4 regions of the Kitasatospora sp. NPDC056327 genome follow, and region 3 is predicted to be linked to each of the others. Evidence: riboswitches for the same ligand, from Rfam matches in the RefSeq annotation. Region 3 holds a riboswitch; each other region holds the start of a gene.
What was found. A riboswitch is a leader RNA that binds a small molecule or an ion and turns the genes downstream of it on or off. The one in region 3 is predicted to bind cobalamin.

Region 1 (8,534 bases), on a different contig from region 3:
GCCAGCTCGCCGCGCCCGGACGCGCCGTCGAACAGCCCCATCACGCCCTCGACCACCGCGACGTCCGCCCCGGCCGCGCCGTGCAGGAAGAGCGGGGCGATCCGCTCCGGCCCGCACATGAACGCGTCCAGGTTGCGGCCGGGCCGGCCGGCGGCCAGCCCGTGGTAGCCCGGGTCGATGTAGTCCGGGCCGACCTTGTGGGGCGAGACGGCCAGTCCGCGCGCGGCGAGCGCGGCGATCAGGCCGGTGGCGACGGTCGTCTTGCCGGCGCCCGAGGAGGGCGCCGCGACGACGAGACGGGGGATGTTCACGTGCTCAGTTCTTCCGTGCTCAGTTCTTCCGCGCCCGATGCCCCGGCGCCCGCTTCCCCGGCGCCCGCTTCCCCGGTACCCGGTCCCGCCGCGGGCCGTTCCTCCGCGGGCCGTTCCGCCGTGCCCGGCTCCTCCCGGCCACCGCCCTCCGCGGCTACCACTCGATACCGCGCTGGCCCTTGCGGCCGGCGTCCATGGGGTGCTTGACCTTGGTCATCTCGGTGACCAGGTCGGCGAAGCCGGTCAGCGCCTCGGGCGCGTACCGGCCGGTGATGACGACGTGCTGGCTGCCCGGCCGGTCCTTCAGCACGGCCACCACCTCCTCCGGGTCGACCCAGCCCCAGTGCATGGGGTAGGTGAACTCGTCCAGCACGTAGAAGCGGTAGGTCTCGGCGGCGAGGTCGCGCTTGACCTGCTCCCAGCCCTCCTTGGCCGCCGCCTCGCTGTCCATCTCCTGCTCGGACGAGCGCTGGATCCACGACCAGCCGGAGCCCATCTTGTGCCAGTCGACGGTGCCGCCCTCGCCGGAGGCGCCGAGCACCCGCAGCGCGTTCTCCTCGCCGACCTTCCACTTGGCGGACTTCACGAACTGGAACACCCCGACCGGCCAGCCCTGGTTCCAGGCGCGCAGCGCCATGCCGAACGCGGCGGTGGACTTGCCCTTGCCCGGACCGGTGTGCACGGCGGTGATCGGCAGGGTACGGCGCTGGCGGGTCGTCAGGCCGTCGTCGGGGACGCTCTCGGGAACACCCTTGGGCATGTCGGCTCAGGCCGCCTTTCGCGTAGCGGTGGTGGCCGGACGGCTCGTACCGCCCGGACGGCTGTCGCGGACGAGCGAGGCGACGCCGTCGGCGCGCAGCTCGTCCAGGGTCACGGCGGTGGCGCGCAGCCGGGAGGCCAGGGTGCGCGCCAGACCGAGCCGGACCGGGCCGGACTCGCAGTCCAGCACCACGCTCGCCACGCCCTGCGCGGCCAGCAGCCCGGCCGCCCGGTGCGACTGCGCGACGGCGTCCCGGCCGCCGCCGGTGGCCCGGCCGTCGGTCACCACGACCAGCAGCGGCCGGCGGTCCGGGTCGCGCAGCCGCTCCACCCGCAGCACCTCGTGGGCGCGCAGCAGACCGGCCGCCAGCGGGGTGCGCCCGCCGGTGGGCAGCGACTCCAGCCGGGCCGCGCCGACCTCCACCGAGGAGGTGGGCGGCAGCGCCAGCTCGGCCGAGGAGCCCCGGAAGGTGATCATGCCGATCTTGTCGCGGCGCTGGTAGGCGTCCATCAGCAGCGAGAGCACCGCGCCCTTGACGGCGGTCATCCGCTGCCGGGCGGCCATCGAACCGGAGGCGTCCACGACGAACAGCACCAGGTTGGACTCCCGGCCCTGGCGCACCTGCTCGCGGAAGTCGTCCTTGTGCAGCACCAGGGCCCGCGAGTCGCGGCCGCGGGCCACCTGGTGCGGCGCGGCGGCGCGCAGGGTGGCGCTCAGGTGCAGCCGGGCGAGCCGGCCGCGCGGACGGCGGGCCCGGACGGTGTGGCCGCCGTCGGTCTCGGCGGGGGAGCGCCGGCCCTGGGCGCCCCGCCCGGTGCCGTCCACCGCGAACAGCCGGGTCCGGTACGGGTCGCCGGCCGCGACCGGCGCCGTCTCGCGCCCGGGGGAGGGGTGCTGGGCCGGCACCGGCTGCGGAGCGGCCTCCCCGGCCCCGCCGGAGTCCGCGGGCTCCTCGGGGCCGGTCGCCCCGGCCTCCGGCGCCTCCGGGCCGGCGGACGGCTCGGGCGCGCCGCCACCGGGGCCGTCGGGACCGCCGTCCTGCGGGCCGTCGCCGTCGGGACCGTCCGGACCGCCCTCCGGGTCCGGGTCCTCCTCGGGCCCGGAGCCCTCCGCGGCCTCCGCCGGCTCCGGCTCCTGCCGGGCCTGCTCCTCCAGCACCCGGTCCAGCTGCTCCTCGTCCAGCCCCGGCGCGTCGAAGGGGTTGCGCCGGCGGCGGTGCGGCAGCGCCAGCTGGGCGGCCTTGCGGACGTCCTCGGCCTGCACCTCGGTGCGCCCCGCCCAGGCGGCCAGCGCCACGGCGGTGCGCGCCATCACGATGTCCGCGCGCAGTCCGTCCACCTCGAACGCCGCGCAGACGGCGGTGATCTGGCGCAGCGCCGTGTCGGTCAGCTCCACCGCGGGCAGCAGCTCCCGCGCGGCGGTGATCCGGGCCGCGAGGGCCAGCTCCTCCGCGGCGAACCGGGCGGCGAACGCGTCCGGGCCGGCGTCGTAGGCGAGGCGGCGGCGCACCACCTCGGCGCGCTCGGCCGGCTCCCGGGTGGCGGCGATCTCCACCGTCAGGCCGAACCGGTCGAGCAGCTGCGGCCGCAGCTCGCCCTCCTCCGGGTTCATCGTGCCGACCAGCAGGAAGCGCGCCGCGTGCCGCACCGACACGCCCTCGCGCTCCACGTAGGAGCGGCCCATCGCGGCGGCGTCCAGCAGCAGGTCCACCACGTGGTCCTGCAGCAGGTTCACCTCGTCGATGTAGAGCACGCCCCGGTGCGCCCGGGCGAGCAGCCCCGGCTCGTAGGCCTTGACGCCCTCGGCGAGCGCCCGCTCCAGGTCCAGCGAGCCGACGATCCGGTCCTCGGAGACGCCGACCGGCAGCTCGACGAGTTGGGCGGGGCGTTCGGCGGACGCCGCGCCGGCGTGCGCGCCGTCCGGGCACTGCGGGTCCGGGGCGGCCGGGTCGCAGGCGAAGCGGCAGCCGTCGACGGTCGCGATGGACGGCAGCAGGCCGGCCAGCGCCCGCACCATGGTCGACTTGGCGGTGCCCTTCTCTCCGCGCACCAGCACGCCGCCGACCGCCGGGGAGACCGCGTTCAGCAGCAGGCCGAGCCGCAGGTCGGACATGCCGACGATCGCGGTGAACGGGTAACGGACGTCACTCATGCAGGCTCTCCAGGGGCTCCGGGCGGCAGGAACGGCAGCGATCCGGCCGCCGGCACCCCGCCCTCGATCAGCTTCCACAGCGCGTCGGTGTCCGCGTGCTCCTCGATCAGTTCGCCCAGCCGGTCCAGCCGGGCCTCCCGCGCCGCCGCGAACGAGGTGTCCGGCGCGGGCACGAACGCGCGGCCGGCCGCCGTGGCGACCTCGCGCAGCAGGGCGCGCCGGAAGCCGTCGTTCTCCAGCGCGCCGTGCCAGGTGGTGCCCCACACCGAGCCCGCCCGGCAGCCGTCCAGGAACGCCTCGCCGCCCTCGGCGGTGACGATCCCGTGGTGGATCTCGTAGCCCTCGACGCGCTCCCCGTAGGCCTCGCCGACGGGCCGGCCGAGCACCTTCTCCGCGCCGAACCGCACGTGCGCCGGCAGCAGCCCGAGGCCGTCCACCGCGCCCGCCCGCGACTCGACGCCGTCCACGATCGACCGGGCCAGCATCTGGTAGCCGCCGCAGACGCCGAGCACCGGCAGCCCGGCCGCCGCCCGCGCCCGCAGCACCGGCTCCAGGCCGCGCTCGCGCAGCCAGGCCAGGTCCGCGACGGTGGCCCGGGTGCCGGGCAGCACGACGAGGTCGGCGTCGGCCAGCTCCTCGGGCCGGGTCGCCCAGCGCACCAGCACGCCGGGCTCCTGGGAGAGCGCGTCCAGGTCGGTGAAGTTGGACAGCCGGGGGAAGCGCAGCACGGCCACCCGCAGCACGTCCGCGCCGTACGGGCCGCGTGCGGCGGTCCGGTCGACGACGGTCGACAGGTCCAGCGAGTCCTCGGCGTCCAGCCACAGGTCCGCCAGCATCGGCAGGGTGCCGAGCACCGGACGGCCGGTCAGCCCGAGCAGCATCTCCAGGCCGGGGGCCAGCAGCCGGGCGTCGCCGCGGAACTTGTTGACGAACCAGCCGGCCACGTGCCGCTGGTCCTCCGCCGACAGCAGCGCCAGCGTCCCGTACATGGCCGCGAACACGCCGCCGCGGTCGATGTCCCCGACCACGACGACCGGCAGCCCCGCCGCGGTGGCCAGGCCCATGTTGGCGATGTCCCGGTCGCGCAGGTTGATCTCGGCGGGGGAGCCCGCGCCCTCGCAGACCACCACGTCGAAGCGGCCGCGCAGGTCCGCCAGGCACTCCAGGGCGCGCTCCAGCAGCACCGGCTTGCGCTCGCGGTAGTCCAGCGCGCCGACCTCGGCGACCGGCCGGCCCAGCAGCACCACCTGGCTGCGGCCGTCCGCGCCGGGCTTGAGCAGCACCGGGTTCATCGCGGCCTCCGGCTCCACCCGGGCGGCCTGCGCCTGCATCGCCTGCGCGCGGCCGATCTCCGCACCGTCGGCGGTGACGAAGGAGTTCAGCGACATGTTCTGCGCCTTGAACGGCGCGACCGCGACGCCCTGCCGGGCCAGCCAGCGGCAGATGCCGGCGGTCACCACGCTCTTCCCGGCGTCCGAGGTCGTCCCGGCGACCAGCAGTGCCCCGCTCATGTCCTGCCCCTTCTCCCGCCCAGCGCCGCCCGGAGCAGCAGGTGCCCGGCGACGGTCGTACCCAGGGCCAGCGCGCTCACCCGCCGGGAGAGCACGCAGGCCCGCTCGATGTCGTCCACCCCGACGGGGCGCAGCTCCCCGCCCAGCACCGGCCGGTGCTCGACGCGCTCGCCGTACCGCAGCGTGCCGCCCAGGCGCACGCCCACCGCGCCCGCGAAGGCCGACTCGGCCTGACCGGCGTTCGGGCTCGGGTGCGCGGAGCCGTCGCGCCGCCAGACCCGCCAGGCGGTGCGCGGCTCGGGCGCGGCGGCGACCGCCAGCAGCGCGGTCAGCCGCGCGCCCGGCCAGCCCGCCACGTCGTCCAGCCGGGCCGAGGCCCAGCCGAACCGGGCGTGGCGGGGCGAGCGGTGACCGACCATCGCGTCCAGGGTGTTCACGGCGCGGAAGGCCAGCAGACCGGGGGTGCCCGCCAGGCCGCCCCAGACCAGGGCGTTGACCACGGCGTCGGCGGTGTTCTCGGCGACCGACTCGACGACCGCGCGGGCCAGCTGCTGCTCGTCCAGCGCGCTCGGGTCGCGCCCGCACAGGTGCGGCAGCCGCTCCCGGGCCGCCGTGAGGTCCCCGGCGGTCAGTGAGCGGCCGACGGTGCGGGCCTCCCGGGTCAGCGAGGTGCCGCCGAGTACCGTCCAGGTCGCGGCGGCGGCGAGTGCGGCCCGGCCGAGCGGACGGCGGGTCAGCAGCCGGTCGGCGGCGAGCGCGCCGGCCGCGACCGTACCCACGCAGAGCGCGGTGTAGGCGGTGCCGGCGCCGCGGTGGTCGCGCCAGAGGAGGCGTTCGAGGCGGCCGGCGGCGGTGCCGAAGGCGGCCACCGGGTGGCCGCGGCGCGGATCGCCGAACCGGGCGTCGGCCAGGTAGCCGGCGACGGCGCCCGCGCCGAAGACGGCGGCCCGGGTCAGCGGGCGCACGTCGGCAGCGGGCGGGGGAGGGGCCGGCCGGGCGGGGCAGCCTGCATGGCGTGCGTGTCCTCACTCAGGGTCCGCGCCCTGGATCGACGAACCGGGGGCGAGAGTCTCCTGGCTTCCGGGTCGGACGCGCTCCCGGGCCTTCCAGCGGCTTCTGACGGCGCGCCGTGGCTTCTTCCGGTCGTGCTCCCCGGTGACAGTGGCGGGACCGCGCCGGACTCGCACCGGCTTCCTCTGCATGCCTCCGTATTGGCTGAAGGATCCCATCACGGGCCCGAACCGGGAGTCAACCGAGGTCACGGAGGGGTTGGTCACAGCCTCCGGCGGCCCGCCGGGGCGGTGTGACCTTCGTCCCGGAACAACCCGTACGGCCGTGTCCTGCTGGCCGCGGCCCGCCGCCGCGAGTGGACTGGGCTGAGCAGTGGGTTCCAGACACCGAGGGGTCCCGGCACCGAGCCATCGGGGAGCGAGTATGCGTTGGGGAATCGCGGCCACCGCGGCGGCCGCCGCCGTCGGCACCGGGGCGGCCGTCCTGGTGATCGGCCGCCGGGCGTCCGAGCGGATGGTCCGTCCGGCGGCGGGCGTCCGGGAGCGGACCGGCCCGGTGCTGGTCCAGAGCCTCGGCGCGGGCCGGGTCACGCTCACCCGCGGTCCGGAGAGCGAGCGCCCGGGCCGCTGGGCCGTCGAGTGGGGCGAGGACGGCCACGCGGTCGTCGAGGAGGTGCTGCACGCCGACGAGCGGGGCGTCACCCGCCGCCTGGTCCGCGCCGACCACGGCACCCTCACCCCCGGCACCGAGGTCCGTCTCTCCCCCCGGGTGTACCTCGGGGACCCGTCCGCGGCGCTGGGCCTGCCGTTCGCCGACACCGCCGTGGAGGGCGAGCTGGGCGCGATGCCCGCCTGGCGGCTGGCCGGCAAGCGCGGCACCTGGGTGATCCTGGTGCACGGCCCGGACGACGACCGCCGGCAGGCCCTCCCGGTGCTGCCCGAACTGCGGAGGCTGGAGCTGCCCGCGCTCGTGGTGACCTACCGGGGCGACGCGGGGGCGCCCGCCTCCCCGGACGGTCTCGGCCACTTCGGCGAGACGGAGTGGCGCGACGTCGAGGCGGCGGTCCGGACCGCCCTGGACGCCGGCGCGGGCCGGGTCGTGCTGTACGGCTGGTCGCTGGGCGCCACGATGGCCCTGCAGACCGCCGCCCGCTCGGACCTCTCCCCCGCGATCAGCAGCCTGGTGCTGGACTCGCCGGTGCTGGACTGGCCGGCCACCGCCCGCCGGGACGCCGCCCGGGCGGGCTTCCGCGGCGCCGCCGCCGAACTCGGCGCACTCGCCGCCCAGGGCCGCACCGGGGTGGATCTGGCCGACTTCGCCCGCCTCGCCGAGGGCACCGACCTGCGGGTGCCGACCCTGGTGCTGCACGGCCCGGACGATCCGGTGGCCCCGTTCGCCGCCGCCGAGCGGCTGGCCCGCAGCCGTCCGGACGTCGTCAACCTCCGGCCGTTCCCCGGCGGTGGCCACGCGGCCCTGTGGAACACCGATCCGGACCGCTACGCCGAGACCCTCCGCCGCTGGCTCACCCCCTTCTGCTGAACCCGCCCGCGCCCCCGCCCGCCCCGCCGGGAGCGGGCGGGCGCCGGGGGCCGGCGCAAGGCGCCCGGGGTGACCGCGGACGGAACAACGGGCGTCCGCACCCTCCCACCTGGCATGGACCCGCCACACGGTTCCGGCCAGCCGGTTTGGCCCCCGTTGCCCGATCTTGTCGAGCCCCCGCGCCCCGCGCCCGCCCCCGAGCGGACAACCGGATGTGACAGATGGCCGGTACAAGGGGAAGACTGCTCGACGTGACGTCTCGGAACCCGCGCGACCGTGATGCCCCGCTCCCGCCGACGATCGGTACCGGTGCGACGGTTACCCGTCTCCCCGGAACGGCCCACCGCCCCGCCGGCGCCAGGCCGGGGGCCCCGGGCGTACCCCGCCGACGAGGCCCCGCCCCCGCACCCGGCCGAGGCCGCGTCCCCGTCCCGGAGGGCTTCCCGGCCCCCGCCGAGCTCGCCCCGCTGGCCCGCCGCATGCTGGTCGACGCCGTCCGGATCGCCCGCTGGGCCGGCGATCTCGACGAGGTCGACAAGCGCGGCGAGCTGCTCCCCGACGACGCCCGGGCGGCCGGCCGCGCCCTCGCCATGACGGTGGGCGCCGCCGCCAAGGCCTGGGGCCAGGCCCTGCTGGTCGGCCTGGTCGAGGCCAGGGACGGCGGCGCCGGCTCCGGTTGGCGCCTGCACGCCTGGGAGCACGACGACGAGGCGGTGGTCCGCGGCTGGTCAGCCCTGTTCGACGCCTGGACGCTGCTCGCCCCGGTGCCGCCCGCCGCCCTGCGCGGCGTGTTCGCGGTGCTCGCCGGGCAGGCCGTCGACCAGGCCCCGCAGCTGCTGTCCTTCCTCCATCTGGTGGACGGCCCGGTCGCCGACATCGAGCTGCTGGAGCTGCTGCGGCGCGGTCTGGACGAGCGCCGGGTGGGCGGCGGCGAGGGCACCTTCGGCCTCTCGCCCGTCCCGCACGCGGCCTCCGCCGTCTCGGCCGTCCGCGGCACCTGCCGCGAGCCGCAGATCGACACCCCGGCCGCGCCGGCCGACGTCGCCGCCGTCCTGGACTGGATGCTCGACGGCCTGGCCGCCGTCGGCGCGCTGACCCGCGCGGACAACGCCGCCGAGCTGTCCCGGCTCGGGCACTGGGCGGTGCGGGCCAAGCTGGAGGAGATCTGCACCGTCGCGCAGACCGCCGCGGGCCACATCGAGCAGAGCGCGCTGGAACTGCTGAGCGCCTGCGCCGACTACTCGCCCGGCC
Region 2 (8,534 bases), on a different contig from region 3:
TCCAGGTTGGCGTACCGCACGTCGACCCGGTGGCCGGCCCGTGCGGCGGCGGTGTGCAGGATCCCGAGCGCCAGCGACGGCACGTCGATCGCGCCCCAGGGCATGTGCAGCAGGACGATACGCATGGTGGCCACTTCTGCCGTTCGTTCGCAGGCGGTCGGTGAGGTGCCGCTCCGGGGCACCACGGGCACCCCGGAGCGGCGGGACATCACTTCTTGGACTCCGGCTTCGGCTTCGGCTGCCCCTTGAGGGCAGGCGCGACCGGCGCGGCCTTGGTGATGTCGAGCGCGAAGTTCTGGACCACGACGGCGCCCCGGTCACGCTCCGGGGTGCTGATCGGGTCGTTCTGGATGCTGCGTCGCTTCATGGCTGTTCACCTCCTTCCATCGGCTCGTCGGGTCCCCCGGGGCCGTCGCCCCGGGGTGCTCGGAGGGGCGGTGCCGGCCAGACCCGCCCGGCGAACCGGACCATCGCGGCCAGCACCGACCGGTGGTCGGCGGTCCGGCGGCTGTAGTGGCCGCCGTCCACCCAGAGCACTTCGTGGGGCACCGCCAGCCGGCGCAGGTCCGCGGCGTACCGGGCCACCTGGCCGGGCGGGCACCGCTCGTCGGTGCGCGAGGCGATCAGCAGGACGGGCGACCGGACCCGGTGCACGTACGCTCGCGGGTCGGCCGCCCGGTAGCGCTCGGGAACGTCCTCCGGGCTCCCGCCGAACAGCTCCCGGTCGAGTTCGCGCAGCGCCGGGGTGGTGGTGCGGTACGCGTCGGGGTAGTCGGCGATCGGCTGGGCGGCCAGACCGAGCGACCACAGCTCCGGCTGCGCGCCCATCGCCAGCAGGGTCAGGTAGCCGCCCCACGAGAAGCCGCACAGCCCGGTGCGCGCGGCGAGCGCCGTCCCGTCGGCGACCAGGTCCGCGCGGACGGCGGCCAGGTCCTCGATCTGCGCCAGCCCGACCCGGTGGCCGTAGTCGTGCTGCCAGCGGGCGCCGTAGCCGGTGGAGCCGCGGTAGTTGGTGCGCACCACCGCGTACCCGTGCTCCACCAGGACGTTCACCCGGGGGTCGTAGGAGTCGCGGTCGTGGGTGGCGGGGCCGCCGTGGACCAGGAAGAGGGTCGGCCACGGGCCCGGGCCGGCCGGGGTGCTGACGAAGCTGTGGATCCGCCCGTAGGCCCGGGGCGTCCAGCGCCGGCTCCGGCTCCGGTCGGTGCCGCCGCCGTCCGGGTCCGGGACGTCCGCCGCCTCGGCGCCGGGGCGCAGCACCAGCGGGCGGGGCGGTGTCGACTCCCGGCTCCAGACGCAGTGCAGGGTGCCGTCCGGGGCGCTGGAGAGGTCGTGGATCGTGCCACCGGGGGTGCCGATCTCCCTGGTGGACGGGGTCCGCCCGGCCGGTCCCCGGCCGTCCGGCGGACCGAGGTCGGCGAGGAGCAGCCGGCTGCGCCCGGCCCGCTCGTGCTGGATCAGCACCCCGCGCGGCCCCTGGTACCAGCCGGCCGTGATCTGCGAGTCGAACGAGAGTCCCGGCCGTCTGCGCAGCCCGGTGTCCGCCCGCCAGGTCGCGACCGTGTACCGCTCCTCCTCCTCGACCACCAGCAGCAGTTCGGGCCCGGCCGCGGCGAGCGGGTTGAACTCGATCGGCCAGAGCCGCAGCCGGCAGCTCCCGGCGAGCCGCAGCGCACCGTCCGGCCGGCCGTCCGCCGGCCACAGGAGCACGGCGTCGTCCCCGTCGGGCCGCCCGCCGAGGGCGAGCAGTCGGCCGTCCGGCGACAGGTCGGCCAGGCCCAGGTACCCGGGTGCCGACCCGATCAGCCGTGCCTCGCCCGCGGGCGGCCCGATGTAGCAGTGCGAGGCGCCGTCCACGCCGACGGACACCGCGGCGAGCGCACCCGTCCGGTCGAAGGCCACACCGTACGCCCGCCCGGGCGGCACGCCGGGCAGCGCCTCGGCGTCCGTGCCCCCGGCGAACGGTTCGCGCCGCCACCGGCCCTCCCCCGAGCCGTCGGCGTCGAACCACCAGATCGCGCCGCCGTCCGGCTCGATCTCGCTGAGGTGGACGCCTCCCGGCCGGTCGGTGACGACCCGGCGCCGGTCCGTCCCCACCTCCCAGGCCACCGCCTGCCAGCGGTCCTCGACGAGCCGCGTCTCCACGGCGCGCCCGGCCGCCAGGGTGGCGAAGCCGGGGGACTGGAACGCCTGCGTCACGGACCCGGCCCTTCCGGCTCGATGGGGTCGGACGACCCGCGTTATGGGGAGGCTGCGCCGAACGTCCGGGACCGGTGAACGAGGAGTGAAGGAAAGGCCACGTGTGAAGGATCGCGGTCACTCTAGGGGGGTGTCGTGACCACGACCAGACCTTTCGCACGGTTGGCCGAAATCCGGCCCGCCCGCACACCGCCCGGCGGTGGCCCCCGCACGGGTGCGAAGCTTGGCCCCGTGAACGAGACGATCATGGCAGCCGCCCGCGAACGGGCCGCCGGACACCGGCGCCGGTTCGACCTCCGCTTCGAGGCCTACTTCGCCGCGCTGCCCGAGCGCCTCGACACCACGCCGCTCAGCCGCTTCACCCCGCGCTGCCTGGAACTGCTGCGGGACCTCTCGCTGCGCGGCGGCAAGCGGCTGCGGGTCGCCCTGCTGTACGAGGCCGCCCGGCTGGTCACCACCGACCCGGTCCCCGGTCTGGCCGAGGCCGCGCTGAGCATCGAACTGCTCCAGACCCACGGACTCGTCCACGACGACATCATCGACGACGCCCCCCTGCGCCGCGGCGGCCCGTCCACCTACTACGCCTACCGCCGGGAGTTCCCGGACGCCGACGGAACCGCCCTCGGCCTGGCCCTCCTCGCCGGGGACCTCGCCGCCTTCCTCTCCGCCCGGGTCCTGCTGGAGGCCGACGTCCCCGCCGAACTGTGCCGGGAGATGCTCCGGATCCAGCTCGACGCCGGCGCCGAGACCGTCACCGGCCAGATCGCCGACCTCGAACGCGACCTCCTCCCGCTGCCGGACGAGGAGTTCCTGCACGGCGTCTGCGAGTACAAGTCGACCCGGTACTCCGTCCTCGCCCCGCTGCGCCTGGGCCTGCTGGCCGCCGGCGAGGACCTCTCCGCCCACGACGCCCGGCTGCGCCGCTACGCGACCCTGGTCGGCATCGGCGGCCAGCTGCGCGACGACTACCTCGACCTCTTCGGCGACGAGGCCGCCACCGGCAAGTCCACCGGCGCCGACCTGCGCGCGGGCCGCCGCAGCTACGCCGTGACCGCCCTGCTCGCCGCCGCGGACGGGCCGCGCCGGGCCGTCGTGGAGTCCGCGCTCGGCGACCCGGACCGCCCGGCCGGGACGCTGGAGCAGGTCCGCGCGCTCGCCCGGTCGCTGGGCGTCGACGCGAGGCTCCGCTCCGACCTGCGGCGCTGCGCGGAGGCGGCCGGTGCCGAGGCCGCCGGCTGGCGCCCGTACTGGCGCGCGGAGGCGGTGGCCTTCTTCGAGGGGCTGCCGCTGACGAACGTGCTGCCGGGCGGATGAGCGGGGCAGCCGGAACCCCGGCCCGCGGCCGCGCACGGCCGGGCCCGCACATACCCGGACGTGACGACGTGAGGACGTGAGGACGTGAGGAACGACATGAGCGAGACCTGGCGGCGGCTGCAGCCGTTGCGCATGGCACCCGGCTGGAGCATCGACATGAACAGCCTCTACGCCGTGGACCCTTCACCGGAGACCGTCGAGTGGTTCTACGGATCGGTGCTGGTGAGCGGCCACCTGTCCCACGACGGGCTCTGCTTCGACGTCCGCTGGGAGCCGGAGGGCGACCCCGGGGGCCGCTACGAGGTCGACTTCCTGCGGCTCCCCGGCATCGGGCGCAGGGCCCTCCGTGAACCCGACCACCTCGGCTCGTGGAGCACCAGGAGCCGGACCGCGCTGGTGACGGCCCTGGAGGAGTTCATGTTCACCCGGGAGCTCCCGGCCGGTACGACGGCCCCGCCCGCGGCCTGACGGTGCCCCGGCCCCGGCCGGTCCCCCACCGCCCGTCCCGCCCGGCGCGCGCTGCCCTGCGCGCCCGACCCGGGCCCGCCCGCTCAGGCGGGGACCCGCCCCCGGGACAGGACGTCCGTGCGGCGGCAGTCCGGCCCGGGGCCCGTGTGCAAGGGCGCCGGGCCCCGGTCGCGGCGGTCCCGGTCGAGCTCGGCTCCCTCCAGGACGGCCCGGTGAACCGCCCGGGCCAGCCGGGCGCCCCAGCGCGACCGCGGGCCGCCGAACGGATCGGCCGCCTCCTGCGGCCGGGGTGTCCGCACGGCCACGCAGACCGCGTCGGACGGCGTCCCGGAGCACGCGTACCCGGCGTCCAGGAGCGCCTGCACCTTGGCCTCGGTGACGGTCGCCAGGAGGTTCACCAGACCGGCGTCGGCCACCGGTGCCGGCACCACGGCGAGGACGTTGATCGTGCCGGGGACGTACGGACCGGGCACTTCCGCAGCGGCCGGCCCGGGCGCCGCCGCCCAGACGGGAACCCCGATGCCGGTCGTCACCAGGGCGACGGCGCCGCCGTCCTCGGCCCAGGTGCAGTCGTCGACCTCCGCCGCCGTCATCAGCCCGACGCCGGGCCCGCGCAGCCCTTCGGCCGCTGCCAGCTCCGCGAGGTGCCGGTCGGGGTCCATCCGCCCGTAGCCGGGCCTGACCTGGGCGTTCAGCACCCACTCGCGCTCACCCAGCCCCCCGCCCAGCACCGCGCTGCTGACCATCCGCCAGCCCGGGCCGGCCTTCCAGACCAGCAGATGGCGGCAGGAGCCGTCCTCCGACCGCGCCGCCCGCAGGACGGTGGGCAGACGGGCCCCGGGCAGGAAGCCGTTCGCGTTGATCACCCCTCGGGGTCGGAAGTCCGGTCGGTCCGCTCCTCCCACCGGGTCCGGCAGCTCACCGGCCCGGCGGGCACCCGGGGATCCTAACCGGCCGCGGAGTCCGCGCGGCCCGCGGACTCCGCGGCTCGGGCCGCGGCTCGGGGCGAGGACCCGGACGAGGACCGGGCCGGGGGCGGGCTGACACCGTCCCCCGGCCCGGGGATCAGCCGACGGGCCTGCCCGCGGCTCCGCCCGCCAGCTCCGCCCGCAGCAGGCGGGCCGCGGCCACCAGGTTCTCCAGGGAGGCACGGGTCTCCGGCCGGCCGCGGGTCTTCAGCCCGCAGTCGGGGTTCACCCACAGCCGCTCCGCCGGGATCGCCGCCAGCCCGGTGCGCAGCAGCTCCACGACCTCCTCCGTGCCCGGCACGCGCGGCGAGTGGATGTCCCACACCCCCGGTCCCACCTCGCGCGGGTAGCCGGCGGCGGCCAGCTCACCGGCCACCTCCATGTGCGAACGGGCGGCCTCCAGGGAGATGACGTCCGCGTCGAGCTCGTCGATCGCCGTCATGATCGCGCCGAACTCCGCGTAGCACATGTGGGTGTGCACCTGGGTGTCGGCACGGACGCCGGAGGTCGCCAGCCGGAACGCCTCCGTCGCCCACTCCAGGTAGGCCGGGCGGTCGGCGGCCCGCAGCGGCAGGGTCTCGCGCAGCGCGGGTTCGTCGACCTGGACGACGGCGGCGCCCGCGGCCTCCAGGTCGGTGACCTCGTCGCGCAGGGCCAGCGCCACCTGGCAGGCGGTGTCGGCGAGCGGCTGGTCGTCGCGGACGAAGGACCAGGCGAGCATGGTGACCGGGCCGGTCAGCATGCCCTTGACCGGCCGGTCCGTCAGGCCCTGGGCGTAGCGGAACCAGTCGACGGTCATCGGGTGCGGGCGGGAGATGTCCCCGGCGAGCACCGGCGGGCGCACGTAGCGGGTGCCGTAGGACTGCACCCAGCCGTGCCGGGTGGCCAGGTAGCCGGTGAGCTGTTCGGCGAAGTACTGGACCATGTCGTTGCGCTCGGGCTCGCCGTGCACCAGGACGTCCAGCCCGGCCTTCTCCTGGTGGGCGACCACCTCGCGCACCTCGGCCTCCATCCGCTCCCGGTAGGCGGCCGCGTCGATCCGCCCCGCCGCCAGATCGGCGCGCGCCACCCGGAGTTCGGTGGTCTGCGGGAAGGAACCGATCGTGGTGGTGGGCAGCAGGGGCAGGCCGAGGCGGGCCCGCTGGGCCACGGCCCGCTCGGGGTAGGCCCGGGCACGGCGGGCGTCGTCGGGGGTGACGGCGGCGGCGCGGGCCCGGACGGCCGGGTCGCGGGTGATCGGCGACGCGGCGCGGGAGGCCAGGTCCGCGCGGTTGGCGGCGAGGTCGGCGGTGATCGCGCCGGTGCCCTCGCGCAGGCCGCGGGCGAGCAGGGCGACCTCCTCGGTCTTCTGCTTCGCGAAGGCCAGCCAGCGGGCGATCTGCGGGTCGACCTCCCGCTCCAGGCCGGCGTCGAGCGGCACGTGCAGCAGCGAGCAGGACGGGGCGACGTCCACCCGGTCCGCGAGACCGAGCAGGGTCGCCAGGGTGGCCAGCGACCTCTCCAGGTCGTTGATCCAGACGTTCCGGCCGTCGACGACCCCGGCGACCAGGCGCTTTCCGGGCAGGCCGCCGACGGCGGCGAGGTCGTCCAGGTTCGCGGCGGCCGGGCCGGTGAAGTCCAGGGCCAGACCGTCGACCGGGGCCTTGGCGAGGACGGGCAGGGCCTCGCCGAGGCGGTCGAAGTAGCTGGCCACCAGCAGCTTCGGACGGTCGGTGAGCGCGCCGAGGTCACGGTAGGCGCGGGCGGCGGCGTTCAGCTCGGCGGGGGTGCGGTCCTGGACCAGGGCGGGCTCGTCCAGCTGCACCCAGTGCGCCCCGGCCGCCCGCAGATCGGCGAGCAGTTGCGCGTAGACCGGCAGCAGCCGGTCCAGCAGGGTGATCGGCTGGAAGCCGGCGGCCACGCCGGGCGCGGGCTTGGCGAGCAGCAGGTAGGTGACCGGGCCGACCAGCACCGGCCGGGCGTCGTGGCCGAGCGCGCGCGCCTCGCGCAGCTCGCCGACCGCCTTGGCCGGGTTCGCGGCGAACACCGTGTCCGGCCCCAGCTCGGGGACCAGGTAGTGGTAGTTGGTGTCGAACCACTTGGTCATCTCCAGCGGCGCGACGTCCTGGGTACCGCGCGCCATGGCGAAGTACCCGTCCAGCGGGTCGGCCTCGACCGCGGCGCGGTGGCGGTCCGGGATCGCGCCGACGGCCACCGAGGCGTCCAGCACGTGGTCGTAGAGCGAGAAGTCCCCGGTGGGAACCTCCCGGATTCCCGCCGCGGTCAGCCGCGTCCAGTTCTCCCGGCGCAGACCGGAGGCCGCGGCCAGCAGGGCGTCCGCGGTGACCGTGCCCCTCCAGTAGCCCTCGATGGCCTTCTTCAGCTCCCGGCCCCGGCCCTGCCGGGGGTAGCCGTGCACGGTGGGCAGCGTCGCCGCAGCTGCGGACTTCGTCGTCAAGGGGACTCTCCTTCGCGAGTCTTGCTCCTCCAGTGCCCGATGACGGCACGAGTGCGCGAAGGGGACGACAACCCGCACGGACGCCCGAAAGGCTCCGCAGGGTGTGCACGCCGACCCGCCCACGAGGTCATCGGACAGCCGCGCGCGGACGATCCGCGGGCGGGCAGCGGGCAGGTCTTCGGACTCGCGGGCACACCCGCCCTCGTCGAGGGCGGACACCTACTGGCCGTCGCTTCCCAGACCCGGCCCGGGCCCAGTGCGTATGACGGCGGTCGTTCCCGCTCACCGCTGCGGGGCAGTCCCGGACTGGCCGATAGGCGTCACCGGGTTCCCTCTTACGACGCCCCGCCTGGCGGACGGGGCGAACCAGCTGCGGGCACCACCCTAGAGGCAAACCCGCGACCACGGCACCACCATTCACCACGATGTCCGCCGCACGGGGCGGCCCCACCGGGGCCACCGCCCACCGGAGTCCGGACGCCGACCGGGGTCCCGACCGCCGCACCCTCGGTGTTGCGAGGTGGTACCGGCCCCGGGCGGACCCGACCGGACGAGGGGGTAGAGAATGAGAAACCGTTTCCACGCGTGGTGGCGGTCAGGCGTGCTGATGGCCGTCCTGGGGGTCCTGCTCACGGCGTTCCCCGCCGGACCGGGCGCCGCGACGGCCGCCACGCGGCCGGCGCCGCCGGCCTTCCAGCTGCCGTTCCCGTGCGGCACCACCTGGGAGCTGCACACCTACGGCGGGGACCACAGCCCGGCCCTGGACATCTTCGTCGAGGGCAACACCGGGTCCGACGGCCTCCCGGTACTGGCCTCCGCCGCGGGTACGGTGTCCGCCACGTACTGGGACAACGGCTCCGGCAACACCGTCCAGATCAGCCACGGCAACGGCTGGTTCACGGCCTACTACCACCTGATGGACGCCCCGGCGACCTACGTGAAGAAGGGTGACCCGGTGACGCCGTCCACCCCGATCGGCAGGATCGGGAAGACCGGCCGGGCCAACGACTGGGCGCATCTGCACCACGAGCAGCGCTACGCGCCGACCGGCGACTTCACCTACGAGAAGGACCGGGTGCCGGCCCGCTTCGACGGCGTCGAGTACAGCGGCCTGCAGAAGTCCTGGCCGAAGGTCACCAGCCGCAACT
Region 3 (6,540 bases):
CACCCGGGAACCGGCCGGGAGGTCCAGCAGCGGGGAGGAGCCGAGCAGTTGCTCGGCCTGCTCGTGGCGCTGCTCGGAGAACAGGAAGTCGTGGAACTCGGTCCAGAAGTCATCGTCCTGGAACCCGCCCGTCCGTGTCATACGGCCTCAGTGCTCCTTCGTCGTCGTGCGGTTGGGGGTGCGGTTGGGGGTCGGTCCCGGCCGCGCGGGAGCGCAGCGCGAGCAGCAGCGGGGGCAGCAGCAGGCACTGGGCGGCGGCGAGCAGCCAGAACAGGCCGGTGTGGCCGCCCCGTTCGGAGATTCCGTAGAGCTGTCCGCCGAGGATGCCGCTGGCGCAGGCGCCGAGTCCGGCGCCGAGCCGCTGCTGCCCGAAGACCACGGCGTCCGAGCGCGGGCTGCGGGCCAGCGCCTCCAGGTCGTTCTTGAGGAAGAGCACGATGTCGCCCAGGGTGATCAGCGCCCCGCCCGCCAGCAGCGCGGGCCGGGTGCCGGCGGCGAGCACGGCCAGCCCGGCGGCGAGCCCGGCGAAGCCGGCCGCCAGGGCCACCGGGTAGGGCATCCGCCGGATCGCGTCGGAGGCGAGCGGCTGCACCACCACGACCAGGGTGAAGCAGAGCAGCAGCACCAGGCTGTAGAAGGTGCCGGAGGCCTGCTCGACCGCGTACATCGCCAGGAAGTGCTGGAAGTGGAAGTACAGGTAGAAGGCGAGCGCGTTGGCCGCGAACGGCAGCACCGCGAGCCCGGCCAGCAGGCCCTGTCCGGTTCCCGGTGCGTCGGCGCGCTTCGGCGCCGACCCGGCGGGCAGGGCCGCGTGGCCGGCGGTGACCAGGACGAACAGCGCCGTGACGGCGAGGAACAGGTAGCCGGGCGAGGAGAGCACGAACGGCCCGGCGATCAGCGGCCCCACCGCCATGCCCGCGTTGAGGGCGGCGTTGCCGGCCGACAGGAACGCCGGCCGGCGTTCGTCGTCGACGCCCCGTACCAGGTAGGCCTTGTTGGCGGGCAGGTACAGTGCGGCGCCGCAGCAGGTCAGCACGAGCGCGCCGACCGCCAGCGGCGGCCAGCGCAGCGCGAGCAGCAGGCCGACGAAGCCCGCCGTGCGGACGGTGAGTGCCCACAGCATGGTGTGCCGCAGGCCGATCCGCTCGGCCAGTGCGCCGCCGGCGATGCCGCCGGAGAACTGCACGAGGGAGGCCGCCGCCAGCACGACGCCGACCGTGCCGAGGCCCATGCCGAGCCGCTCGTGCAGGAAGACCGACATGAACGGCAGCACCATGAAGCTGCCGAGCGGGATCAGGAACGAGCTGAGCAGCAGGAACCGCAGCGGCCCGTCGAGCGTGCCGAGGGCGGCCCTCAGCCCGGCCGGGCCGGCGGCGCGCTCAGCCACCGTCGGCCCCGCCGCCCCCGCCCTCACCGGCGGCCCCCGGGGCGGGCGCGGGGTCGGGCGCGGGCCCGAGCACCGGAACGGGCCCGGGCGCGGACGTGGGCCCGGCCGGTTCGGTGAGCACCCGCAGGGCGTTGGCGGCGGCGACCGCGTGGTGGGTGGCCAGCTCCGCGGTGTCGCCCTCGGCGTAGACGATGCCCGCGTAGCCCCGGCTGTCGGCCAGGTGCTCGACCAGGTCGCCCGGCGCCCTGACCGGGTACCAGGCGGGCGAGCCGGGCAGGCCGGCCAGCCGCTCCAGCCCGGCGACACCGGTGAACACCCCGGGCGCGGCCGGGTAGCCGAGGACGAAGGCGACGGCGGGGCCACCGGGCGGCTCGGCGTCCATCAGCGCGGGCCGGCGGCCGAGCGCGGCCTCGACCAGCGCCTCGTACACGTTGACGCCGAGCGCGCGGCACAGGCCCTCGCCGACCAGCGCGCCGCCGATCCGGGGGTTGATCTCGACGACCTCCGGACCGTCCGCGGTCAGCACGAACTCCACGTGCGCGAAGCGGTCGGTGTAGCCGACGGCGGCCAGGACGTCGCCCAGCCACCGCTCCAGCGCCGCCCGGCGCGGCTCCGGGAACGCCACCGGGAACGCCGTGATCTCCTCGCGGAAGTACGGCTCGGGCGACATCAGCCGGCTGGAGACGCCCAGCAGCCTGGTCCGGCCGTCCCAGCCGAGCGTCTCGGCGCTGTACACCGGCCCGGCGAAGTACGGTTCGGCGAACAGCCGGCCGCGGAACTCCCGCCCGGCGGCCTCGGCGAGGACGGCGTCCAGCTCCGCCGGGTCGCGCACCAGCCAGACGTTCTGGCTGCCGGTGCCCGCGGTGTCCTTGAGGACGGCGGGCAGGCCGGGCTCCTTGAGGATTGCCTCCGCCGTCTCCGGGCCGGCCCCGGTGACCGGTACCGCGCGGCCGCGGGTCAGCCCGGCCTCGTACAGCCGGCGGCGCACCGCCGACTTGTCGCGGGTCAGCCGCAGCACGGCCGGGTCGAGGCCTGGCAGGCCGAGCCGTTCGGCGAGTTCGGCGGCGACCAGCGTCCAGGTGTCGGTGGAGCTGATCAGGCCGCGCGGCCGCGGGGAGCGTTCCAGCAGCGCGGTGAGGCCGTCGACGTCGAAGGTCTCGGTCTCCACGACGTCCAGCGCGTCGGCCGGCAGCCGGTCCAGCTCGTAGGTGTAGTAGGACCGGTCGCGGGTGAGCAGGGTCAGCCGCTCACCGAGCGCGTCGGCGGCGCGCACCAGGTGACCGAGGCCGAAGGTGAGCGACTCCAGGCAGACGATGCTCATGCCGCCCGCTCCTTCGGGTGCGGCGGGCACGCGGTGCGCCGCCAGGCCATCGTGGACCAGGGCATGGACATCTCCTCGGGGGCGGAGACCTCGACCGGTTTCAACGCGGCCGGGTCGGGGGCTTCGGCGTGCCGGGCGAAGACGCGCTCGACGTAGCGGTGACCGGTGTCGGCACCGATCACCAGGTGCAGCCGGTCGGGGTGGCGGCGCGCCTCGTAGGTCGCGGCCAGGTAGCCGGCGCCGGTGGACAGCCCGGCGAAGACGGCGTGGTCGCGCAGCAGGGCGACGGCGCCCGCCATCGCGTGGGTGAAGTCCAGCCAGTGGATGCCGTCGTAGAGGTGGTGGCGGACGTTGTCGAAGACGATGGAGGAGCCGATCCCGGCGATGATCGCCTCCGGGTCGTGGTGCCCCTGGCTGCCGAAGGTGACGCTGCCGAAGGGCTGCACCCCGACCAGCCGCACCGACGGGTCGAAGGCGCGCAGCCGGGTCGCCACCCCGCCGGTCGAGGCACCGGAGCCGACGCCGCCGACGACGGTCAGCGCGGCGCCGGGGAAGGCGGCCGTGATCCGGTCGGCGACGTCGTGGTAGCCGAGGTAGTGGATGTCGTCGTGGTACTGCCGCATCCAGTGCCAGTCCGGGTGCACGGCCAGCAGTTCGCGCACCCGCCGCACCCGCAGCTCCTGGTCCAGCTTGAGGTCGCGGGAGGGCACGACCTGCTCGACGGTGGCGCCGAGGATCTCCAGCTGGGCGCGGGTGGTGGCGTCGACGGTGGTGGAGGCGACGATGTGGCAGTGCATGCCGTAGCGGTGGCAGGCGAGCGCCAGCGCGTAGGCGTAGATGCCGCTGGAGCTGTCCACCAGGGTCTGGCCCGGGTGGACGGTGCCGCGTTCCAGCAGGTGGCGGACGGCGGCGAGCGCCGAGTAGATCTTCATCGACTCGAACCGGACCAGCACGAGGCCGTCGGTGAGCCGGACGAGATCGGGGACCTTCAGGGCGTCGGCGATGTGGGGGTGGATCACCTGTAGCCTCCTTGGGCGAAGGAACACTGGTGGCCGAGCGTGTGGAAGAACGCGGACAGGTCCGACTTGAGCGCGGCGTCGGGGCGTCCGGGGAGCAGGTAGCCGATCAGGCAGCCGGTGTGGGCGACGAAGATCCCGTCGGCGCCGAACTCCTCGCGGTGGGCGAGCAGTTCGTCGAACGTGGCCTTGGGGAGGACCTGCTGGGAGAGCGTGGCGCTCACCGTGGCCGTCCGCGCGACGGCGGCCGGGTCGCCCGCGGCGAAGCCCTTCAGCAGGTCGGTCAGGCAGCGCCGGTACTCCTCGCCGTGCCGCCGGTAGTGCCCGAGCAGCAGGTCGGTGACGGCGGCGGTGTCCACCGTCCCGGGCTCGGTGATGTACGCGGTGTGGAAGCCGATTCCGGCGCCCATCCGCCGCACCACCCGGTGCCGGCCGCTCAGGTAGAGGGCGAACTCGTCGAGGAAGACGCTGTCCGCGCGCTCGATCTCGCGCAGCACGGCGAGCACCACCCCGGTGTCGTACGGCAGCGCGAAGATCCGGAACAGACAGCGCAGTGTCGCCACGATGTCGGCGGTCGAACTCGCCATGCCCACACCGACGGTGAGGTCGGAGTGCACGCACCAGCGGCCCGGCGGCAGGGTCAGTCCGAAGCGCTCCAGGAACAGCCGGGCCGCCGTCGCGGCCTTCTCCCCGAGCGGCAGCGGCCCCGGTGGGTCCGTCCCCGGGGTGAAGTGCACCCAGGAGTGGCGGTCGACGGGGAACGACACCACCGCGATGTCGGGCCGGGGGCCGGCGTGCAGCGGCCCCTGGTACAGCTCGCCCAGGGTGCCGTGGCAGACACCGGAGACCGTGCCGCCCGGCGGCGGGGCGGGCCGGGCCCCTCCGGTGGGGGTCACCGGGGCACCACCCGGGCCGCCGGACGGCGGGTCGGCCGGCGCCCGGTGCGGGCGGGCGGAACTCGCGCGGTCACGGACACGTACTCCTCCTCGTTCCGAGCCCCGCGTGACGACCCGGAGGAGGAAGGTACGGCGCGTCGTCGCACGCTGCGCAGCCGTCCGTACCGCCGACCCGGTCCACGAGGTCACCGTGCACAGCCCGCACGTGGGGGTGCGGGCGCAGCGGCAGGTCTTCGGACTCGTGGGCCGGTGCGCCGGGGGCGGCGCACGCCTACCGGCCGTCGCTTGCCGGGCCGGGGCGGAGCCCGGTCCCGGTGCTGTTGACGGCTTTCGTTCCCACTCACCGCTGCGGGACAGTCCCGGTTTCCCACCGGGTTCCCTCTTGCGTCGCGCTGCCGAGGTCGGGTCGGACAGGAGGCGCGAACCAGCTGCGGACACGAGCATACGGGGGCTCGCGCTCCGGTGGCAGAGCGCGCGCGCACGGTTGTCCGAATGCCGTCGGTCCGCGGGCCGGGGCGTCGGGGCGCTGCGGCGGAAGGACCGGCGGCGCACGTGTCACTCTGGCCGGATACGGGCTCGGCAAGGCGGAACCCCTCCGTCACACTTGTTCGACCCACCTCCCGCTGTACACCGTCAAACGGTGTCCCGCCGTTCCGGAAGGTCCACGATGCTGCCTGAGACGACGCCGCGGGGCGACGGTCCGGACGCCCCGCCCGCCGCCGGACGACGGCCCGCCGAACGCGTCGCCCTCCGCTCCGACCTGCGGGCCGCACTGCCCGACGCGGGCGCGGCGTTCGGCGTCACCGCGGCGGTGTTCCTGCTGCTGTACGTCCGGATGAACGCCGGCACCTCGGCGACGGTGGCGGTCATGCCGTTCATGGACGACGCGGGCACGTACTGGATGTACCTGCTGAGCCAGGCGTTCGGCTGGTCGGGGCTGCTGTGGGCGTGGGGGACGGTGGTGCTCGGGCTGCTGCTGTCCGGGCCGCGGCCCGCCCGGCTACCGGTCGCGCGGCAGACCCTGGAGCGCTGGCACCGCACGACGAGCCTGACCACGACGGCCCTGATGTTCGCGCACGCGCTGCTGTTCGCGGCCGAACTCGTGCGCTACGAGGCCGAGTCGACGTGGGGCGACCGGCTCTGGTCGGGGTTCGCCGACAGCTTCGTGCCCGGCTGGTACGACTCCGGCACCGGCCGGACCGCCATCCCGCTCGGGCAGGGCGCGCTCTACCTGGCCGTGCCACTCGGCCTGCTGTTCTACGTGCGGCACCGGATCGGGCCGAACACCTGGCGCCGGCTGCACCGCTTCGTGATCGTCGTCTACGTGCTGAGCGTCTGGCACACGCTGCTCTACGGGACCAACGTCTGGTACGGCGAGTGGCCGCGCACCGTCGTGTGGCTGCTGCAAGTGCCGCTCGCCGTACTGCTGTTGGTCCGGCTGCTGCGGCCCGCCCGGCGGGCCGAGCGGCTGGGGGCACCGGGGGCCGGCGGGGCGCGGGCGCTGCCGGCGTGGGTGGTGCGGGCGCTCGGACGGGTCGCGGTGGCGGCCGTCGTGGTCGGCCTGATCGCGGTGGTGGCCTCCGGCCACGACGGCGGGCGGACGCGGCCGCCGGCGGCGCCGGCGCCGTCGGCCTCCAGCGGGCAGGCCGGCGGGACCGGGTGAGCGGGTGGGGCTGAGCGGGCGAGCGGCGAGCGGGCGGTTCGGCGTCGGGGGCGGCGGACGTACGGCGGACGGCGCCGGGCTGCGCGCGTGGGTGCCGTCGGCCTGGCGGGTGCGTCGGCCTGGCGGGTGTACCGGCCTGCGGACGGCACCGGCCGTATGAGGGCCGTCCACCGGGCCGAGCGGCCGGCCGGCCGGTTCGGGGACGGGCTGGGCGGGAAGCCGGTCCGATGGAATGATGATCGACGACAGGGCGACGG
Region 4 (6,598 bases), on a different contig from region 3:
GGCGTCGACGAACTCCAGCGAGCGCATCTCCTTGATGTCCGCGCCGGCCGCGAAGGCCCTCTCCGAGCCGGTGACGACCAGGGCGCCGATCTCCGGGTCCCGGTCGAACGCGGTGGCCGCGGCCACGACCTCGTTCATCAGCCGGGTGTTGAGCGCGTTGAGCGCCTCCGGCCGGTTGAGCGTGATCAGGCCGACCCGGCCCGCACGCGCCACCAGGATCGTTTCGTGGTCGCTCACGCGCGGGCCTCCCTGAGAGTGGTGACGATCGCCGAGAAGTCCAGGCCCGCGCCCCCTCCGGCAGCAAACTGCGCGTACAGCTCCGCCGCCCTGCTGCCGAGTTCCGCGGGGACCGCGTGCGCGGTGGCGGCGTCGGCGGCGAGGCCGAGGTCCTTGGCCATCAGGGCGGCCGCGAAGCCCGCCGCGTAGTCCCGGTTGGCGGGGCTGGTCGGGACGGGCCCGGGGACGGGACAGTTGCTGGTGAGGGCCCAGCACTGACCGGAGGCGGTGGAGGCGACGTCGAAGAGCGCCTGGTGGCTCAGACCGAGGCTCTCGCCGAGGACGAACGCCTCACCGACCGCGATCATCGAGATCCCGAGGATCAGGTTGTTGCAGATCTTCGCGGCCTGCCCGGCACCGGAGGCGCCGCAGTGGACCACCTTGCGGCCCATCGCGGCGAGGACCGGCTCGACCGCGGCGAAGTCCGCGTCCTCCGCGCCGACCATGAAGGTCAGGGCGGCGGCCCCGGCCCCGGTCACGCCGCCCGACACCGGCGCGTCGACGGCCCGGTGCCCGGCGGTCCGGGCCAGGTCGGCGGCGACGCGCGCGTCCCCGACCGCGACGGTCGAGCAGTCCACGAACAGCGCGCCCCGGGTGACGGTGACCAGCTCCCGGTAGACCTCCAGGACATGGCGCCCGCTCGGCAGCATGGTGAACACCACGTCCGCGTCCGCGGCGGCCCCGGCGGCCGTGGCGGCGGTGCGGACGCCGTACCCGGCCGCCCGGTCGACGGCCTCCGGCACGAGGTCGTACCCCGTGACGGTGTGCCCGGCCCCGACGAGGTTGGCGGCCATCGGGCCGCCCATGTTGCCGAGTCCGACGAATCCGACGGTGAGGGTCACCAGCGCTCCAGGGGGGTGAGGTCGGCGAGGCCGAGTTCGCGCTCGCCCAGCGGGGCGAACCAGCGGGCCACCGCGGCGGGTCCGACGGCGTCCAGGGTGGCGGGGTTCCAGTGCGGAGTGCGGTCCTTGTCGATCACCTGGGCCCGGATCCCCTCGGCGAGGTCCGGGGTCGCCAGCGCCGCGCAGGAGCTCCGGTACTCCTGGTCCAGCACGGCCTCCAGCGGCCCGAGGGCACGGGCCCGCCGGAGGGCGGCGAGGGTGGCCTTGACCGCGGTCGGCGCGTTGGCCCCGATCCGGTCGGCGGCCTTCCTGGCCTCGGGCTCGCCGCTGTCGCCGAGCCGGCCGAGGATCTCCTCGACGCTGTCGGCCGCGTAGCAGTCGTCGATCCACTCGCGCTGCCGGGCCAGCACGCCGGGCGGCGCCGGCGCGACGTGCCGGGCGAGGGCGTCGTGGACACTCGATTCGGCCAGGTCGTCGAGCAGGGCGGGAAGGCGCTCGGCGGGGACGAAGTGGTCGGCGAGGCCGCAGAGCAGGGCGTCCGCCGCACCGGCCGATCCTGCCGTGAGGGCGAGATGGGTGCCGAGTTCGCCGGGCGCCAGGGCGAGCAGATAGGTTCCGCCGACGTCGGGGACGAAGCCGATGCCCGTCTCCGGCATCGCGACCCGGGTGCGCCCGGTGACGATCCGGACGCTGCCGTGGGCGGAGACGCCGACCCCGCCGCCCATCACGATGCCGTCCATCACCGCGACGTAGGGCTTGGGGTAGCGGGCGATCCGGGCGTTGAGCCGGTACTCGTCGCGCCAGAACTCCTCGACGGCGGCCGGGTCGCCGCCGGTGGCGGCCCGGTGGATGGCGACGATGTCGCCCCCGGCGCAGAAGGCCCGGTCGCCGGCTCCGGTGATGACGACGGTGGCGACCCGGTCGTCGTGCTCCCAGGTGTCCAGGGCCTGCGCGATCCGCCCCACCATGGCGTGGGTCAGGGCGTTCAGGGCCGACGGCCGGTTGAGGACGATCAGTCCGGCCCGGCCCTCGCGGTGGACCAGGACCTGGTCGGTGGCGCTGTTCCCCATCACGCGGCTCCGGTCAGGCCGCGGGCCACGATGACGCGCATGATCTCGTTGGTCCCTTCCAGGATCTGGTGCACCCGCAGGTCGCGGACGATCTTCTCGATGCCGTACTCCGCCAGGTAGCCGTAGCCGCCGTGCAGTTGGAGCGCGGAGTCGGCGACCTCGAAGCCGGTGTCGGTGGCGTGGCGCTTGGCCATCGCGCACAGCTGCGGCGCGCGGGCGTCGCCGCGGTCCAGGGCGTCGGCGGCCCGCCGGACCAGGGCCCGGGCGGCCTCCAGTTCGGTGGCCATGTCGGCCAGCCGGAACTGGAGCGCCTGGGCGTGGAGCAGCCGGGTGCCGAACGCCTCCCGCTCGGCGAGGAAGGTCATGGTGCGTTCCAGCGCGCTCTGGGCCCCGCCCAGCGAGCAGGCGGCGATGCCGAGCCGGCCGCCGTTGAGTCCGCTCATGGCGATCCGGAAGCCCTCCCCCTCCGTGCCGAGGAGGCGGTCGGCGGGCAGCCGGACGCCGTCCAGGACCACCTGGCGGGTGGGCTGGGCGTTCCAGCCCATCTTCCGCTCGTTCGGGCCGAAGGACAGCCCGGGGTCCTCCCGGTCCAGCAGGAAGGCGGAGATGCCCCGCGGTCCCGGGCCGCCGGTGCGGGCCATGACCAGGTAGACCCGGGAGGTGCCCGCGCCGGAGATGAACTGCTTGACCCCGTCCAGGACGTAGTGGTCCCCGTCGCGCCGGGCCCGGGTGCTCAGCGCGGCGGCGTCCGAGCCGGCCCCCGGCTCTGTGAGGCAGTAGCTGCCCAGTTGCTCGGCCGCGCAGAGCCCCGGCAGCCAGCGGCGGCGCTGCCCGTCGGTGCCGTAGCGGTCGACCATCCAGGCGACCATGTTGTGGATCGACAGGTAGGCGGCGATCGAGGGGCAGCCGGTGGCGAGCGCCTCGAAGGCCACCACCCCGTCCAGCCGGGTGAGTTCTGATCCGCCGGCGTCCTCCCGGACGTAGACGCCGCCCAGGCCGAGGTCGGCGGCCTTGCGCAGCACGTCGACGGGGAAGTGCTTGGCCTGGTCCCACTCCACCGCGTGCGGGGCGAGGTGCTCGTCGGCGAAGGCCCGGACGGCCCGGGCGACGGCACGCTGTTCCTGGTCGAGATCGTGCACGGCGCTCAGCCCATCGTGGGGATGGTGAAGCTGGCACCCTCCTTGACCCCGGAGGGCCAGCGGGAGGTCACCGTGCGGGTGCGGGTGTAGAAGCGGACGGAGTCCGGGCCGTGCTGGTTGAGGTCACCGAACGCGGAGCGCTTCCAGCCGCCGAAGGTGTGGTAGGCGATCGGCACCGGGATCGGCACGTTGACACCGACCATGCCGGTGTCGACGCGGCGGGTGAAGTCACGGGCGGTGTCGCCGTCGCGGGTGTAGATGGCCACGCCGTTGCCGAACTCGTGCTCGCTGGGCAGGCGCAGCGCCTCCTCGTAGTCGGCGGCACGGACGACCGTGAGCACGGGGCCGAAGATCTCCTCGCGGTGGATCCGCATGTCCGGTGTGACCCGGTCGAAGAGCGAGGCCCCCAGGAAGTAGCCGTCCTCGTGCCCCTCCAGCCGGAAGTCCCGGCCGTCGACGACGAGTTCGGCCCCCTCCCGGACGCCGAGGTCGAGGTAGCCCCGGACGCGTTCCAGCGCGTCCCGGCCGACCAGCGGTCCGAAGTCGGCCTCCGGGTCGTCCGAGCGGCCGACCCGGAGCGCGCCGATCCGCTCGACCAGCTTGGCGACCAGGGCGTCGGCGGTCTCCTCCCCCACCGGTACGGCGACCGAGATCGCCATGCAGCGCTCGCCCGCGGAGCCGTAGCCGGCGCCGATCAGCGCGTCCGCGGCCTGGTCGAGGTCGGCGTCCGGCATGACGATCATGTGGTTCTTGGCGCCGCCGAAGCACTGCGCGCGCTTGCCGTGCGCGGCGGCCGTGGCGTAGACGTACTGGGCGATCGGGGTGGAGCCGACGAAGCCGACCGCCTGGACCCGCGGGTCCTCCAGCAGGGTGTCCACGGCCTCCTTGTCGCCGTTGACCACGTTCAGCACGCCCGGCGGCAGTCCCGCCTCCAGGAACAGCTCGGCGAGCCGCAGCGGCACCGAGGGGTCGCGCTCGGAGGGCTTGAGGACGAAGGCGTTGCCGCAGGCCAGCGCCGGTGCGGCCTTCCAGAGCGGGATCATCGCCGGGAAGTTGAACGGGGTGATGCCGGCGACGACGCCGAGCGGCTGGCGCATCGAGTACACGTCGATGCCGGTCCCGGCGTTGTCGGTGAACTCGCCCTTCAGCAGGTGCGGGATCCCGGCGGCGAACTCGACGACCTCCAGGCCGCGCTGGAGGTCGCCGTGGGCGTCGGCGACGGTCTTGCCGTGCTCGGCGGAGAGCAGCCGGGCGAGCCCGTCCCGCTCCTGCTCGACGAGTTGGAGGAAGCGCAGCAGCACCCGGGCGCGGCGCTGCGGGTTCCAGGCCGCCCAGCCGGGCTGGGCCTGTTCCGCGTCGGCGATCACGGCCTCGACCTCGGCGCGGGACGCCAGCGGCACCCGGGCCTGGACGCGGCCGGTATTGGGGTCGTACACGTCTCCGAAGCGGCCGGAGGTGCCGGCGGCGGGCTTGCCGGCGATGAAGTGGTGCAGTTCACGGACCATCACGAACCTGCTCTCGTCAGGGCGTCAGGAGGATCCGAGGGAGGGGCGCACGGCGTCCGCCCGCACGGCGCCCGGGCGGGCGCGGGCGTGGGGGCTGCCGGGCGCGGCGAGCCGTCAGGGTGACGGGCGGGCCGCGGCCGTCGCAGGATCACCAGGGTCGGGAAGAGCGCAGACCGGTGCCATGCGTGTTTGCTCCATCCTCGTGGACAACACGGAACACCCGCAGTCGGTATCCTGACTCCCGGATCGGCGCGCGTCGCCCGGCCTTCCCGGCCAGCGGCCAGTGGCTGGTACTGCGGCGACGAACTCCCCGGTCACAGTGGCGGGACCGTGCCGGATTCACACCGGCTTCCCTGCACTGCGGGCCTTGTCCACGACCATATAGTCGGACGTCCTAGTAAGTCCAGAGCGCCACCCGCCTCCCGCCTTCCATCGCCCGTCACCCGTCACCCGTCACCCGTCACCCGTCACCGGACGTCCCGCCCCGGTTCCGGTTCCGGCGGGCGGGGCGACGGGCAGGTGCCGTGAAAGCGGGAAAGCGCACGGTTCGACCCCGCCGGCGCGCCTTCGGCAGGGTCGAACCGTGCGCTTTCCGGAACTGTCCGTCAGACCGCCGGAGCGGGGGCGGCCGTGCGGTCCCCGACGGGCGCGGCGGGGGTGAGGGCCCGCTGTGCCAGGGCGCCGAAGACCAGGGCGAACCCGGTCCACAGCACGGCCTGGAGACCGATCGAGGCGAGCCGGAAGTCCCACATCAGCCCGGCCGGGAAGCCGTCCGGGATCGCGTCGTCGTTGGACGGCAGGACGAGCGCGAGCAGCGCCATCACCGCGGCGTAGCCGACACCGGCCGCGACGACGGCGTTCCAGGTGCCCAGACGCGGAGCCAGGCGCCTGCCGAGGATGACCGCGGCGACACCGATCAGCACGCTGAGCGCGATCATCAGGAAGAACAGCGACGTGCGCTTCCCGATGGTGTCCGGGTTGCCGACCGCGGGCGGCATCGCCGGGTACTTGAGGAACGGCACCAGGTAGACGGTGGCGAACGCGGCGCCCGCGACCAGCGCGGCGGTGGCCCGGGGGCCGAACCGGCCGATCCGGCCGAGGGCGAAGCAGAACGCCAGCGCCGCGATGCCGCCGACGGCGACGCCGTAGACCAGGACCCCGGTGGCGAGGCCCGCGGTGGACTGGAGGTCGCGGCTGACCAGTTCCTCCTCCTCGTCACCGGAGCCGGCGGCGTCGGCGGTGCCGGCGGCCCCGTGGGAGTCGGCGTGGTCGCCGGCGGGTTCCGCCGCCTCGCCGTGGTGGTGCCCGGCGCCGGCGGACTGGGACTGCTCCTGCGCGATGGCGTCCGAGACGGGGCCCTCGCCGACGGTGTAGGCGAAGACGAAGGCCACCAGTCCGGCGATCAGGCCCGCGATCAGGCCCCGCAGCAGCAGCTTTCCGACGGTGCCCGAGGAGACGGTTGCGGAGTTGTTCATCGGTGCCCGGTCTCCGCTCAGTGGCACGGGAAGCCGAGCAGGTGGCGGCCGTCGTGCACCCACTCGTGCACGGTGGCCCCGGAGATGAGGGAGGTGGCGCCCTGTTCGGCGCCGACGAAGTAGAGCAGGACCAGCATCAGGGTGCCGAGGAACAGCGCCCAGGGCAGGATGGCGCGGATCGGCAGCGCGGCCGGGGCGGAGCCGCCCGCGGGCAGGCTGGGTGAGAGGACGGACTGGGCCATGGCAGGACCTCCTGGGGGAAACACGCGTCCCGTTCGGTGGAGCTCTGAC

Region 1: linked by a shared signal. The riboswitch ahead of ACFCX4_RS20695 (cobalamin biosynthesis protein) and the one ahead of ACFCX4_RS12650 (hypothetical protein) in region 3 are both predicted to bind cobalamin.
Region 2: linked by a shared signal. The riboswitch ahead of metE (5-methyltetrahydropteroyltriglutamate--homocysteine S-methyltransferase) and the one ahead of ACFCX4_RS12650 (hypothetical protein) in region 3 are both predicted to bind cobalamin.
Region 4: linked by a shared signal. The riboswitch ahead of ACFCX4_RS04665 (CoA-acylating methylmalonate-semialdehyde dehydrogenase) and the one ahead of ACFCX4_RS12650 (hypothetical protein) in region 3 are both predicted to bind cobalamin.

Annotation. Positions count from the first base shown of each region.
Region 1 is NZ_JBHJRC010000140.1:589-9,122, reverse strand. It holds gene ACFCX4_RS20715 (cobyrinate a,c-diamide synthase) at 1-311, opposite strand, end outside; gene cobO (cob(I)yrinic acid a,c-diamide adenosyltransferase) at 466-1,071, opposite strand; gene ACFCX4_RS20705 (putative cobaltochelatase) at 1,078-3,222, opposite strand; gene ACFCX4_RS20700 (cobyric acid synthase) at 3,219-4,733, opposite strand; gene ACFCX4_RS20695 (cobalamin biosynthesis protein) at 4,730-5,698, opposite strand; cobalamin riboswitch at 5,779-5,990, opposite strand; gene ACFCX4_RS20690 (alpha/beta hydrolase family protein) at 6,168-7,283, shown strand; gene ACFCX4_RS20685 (hypothetical protein) at 7,763-8,534, shown strand, end outside.
Region 2 is NZ_JBHJRC010000005.1:46,764-55,297, forward strand. It holds gene ACFCX4_RS01565 (RiPP maturation radical SAM C-methyltransferase) at 1-125, opposite strand, end outside; gene ACFCX4_RS01570 (hypothetical protein) at 209-367, opposite strand; gene ACFCX4_RS01575 (alpha/beta hydrolase family protein) at 364-2,199, opposite strand; gene ACFCX4_RS01580 (polyprenyl synthetase family protein) at 2,431-3,513, shown strand; gene ACFCX4_RS01585 (hypothetical protein) at 3,610-3,981, shown strand; gene ACFCX4_RS01590 (adenosylcobinamide amidohydrolase) at 4,065-4,847, opposite strand; gene metE (5-methyltetrahydropteroyltriglutamate--homocysteine S-methyltransferase) at 5,047-7,386, opposite strand; cobalamin riboswitch at 7,559-7,724, opposite strand; gene ACFCX4_RS01600 (peptidoglycan DD-metalloendopeptidase family protein) at 7,952-8,534, shown strand, end outside.
Region 3 is NZ_JBHJRC010000066.1:3,645-10,184, reverse strand. It holds gene ACFCX4_RS12670 (class I SAM-dependent methyltransferase) at 1-141, opposite strand, end outside; gene ACFCX4_RS12665 (MFS transporter) at 110-1,387, opposite strand; gene ACFCX4_RS12660 (ATP-grasp domain-containing protein) at 1,380-2,708, opposite strand; gene ACFCX4_RS12655 (cysteine synthase family protein) at 2,705-3,727, opposite strand; gene ACFCX4_RS12650 (hypothetical protein) at 3,724-4,620, opposite strand; cobalamin riboswitch at 4,848-5,004, opposite strand; gene ACFCX4_RS12645 (ferric reductase-like transmembrane domain-containing protein) at 5,288-6,283, shown strand.
Region 4 is NZ_JBHJRC010000017.1:32,857-39,454, reverse strand. It holds gene ACFCX4_RS04685 (enoyl-CoA hydratase) at 1-237, opposite strand, end outside; gene mmsB (3-hydroxyisobutyrate dehydrogenase) at 234-1,118, opposite strand; gene ACFCX4_RS04675 (enoyl-CoA hydratase/isomerase family protein) at 1,115-2,188, opposite strand; gene ACFCX4_RS04670 (acyl-CoA dehydrogenase family protein) at 2,188-3,336, opposite strand; gene ACFCX4_RS04665 (CoA-acylating methylmalonate-semialdehyde dehydrogenase) at 3,333-4,832, opposite strand; cobalamin riboswitch at 5,039-5,229, opposite strand; gene ACFCX4_RS04660 (CbtA family protein) at 5,438-6,307, opposite strand; gene ACFCX4_RS04655 (CbtB-domain containing protein) at 6,325-6,549, opposite strand.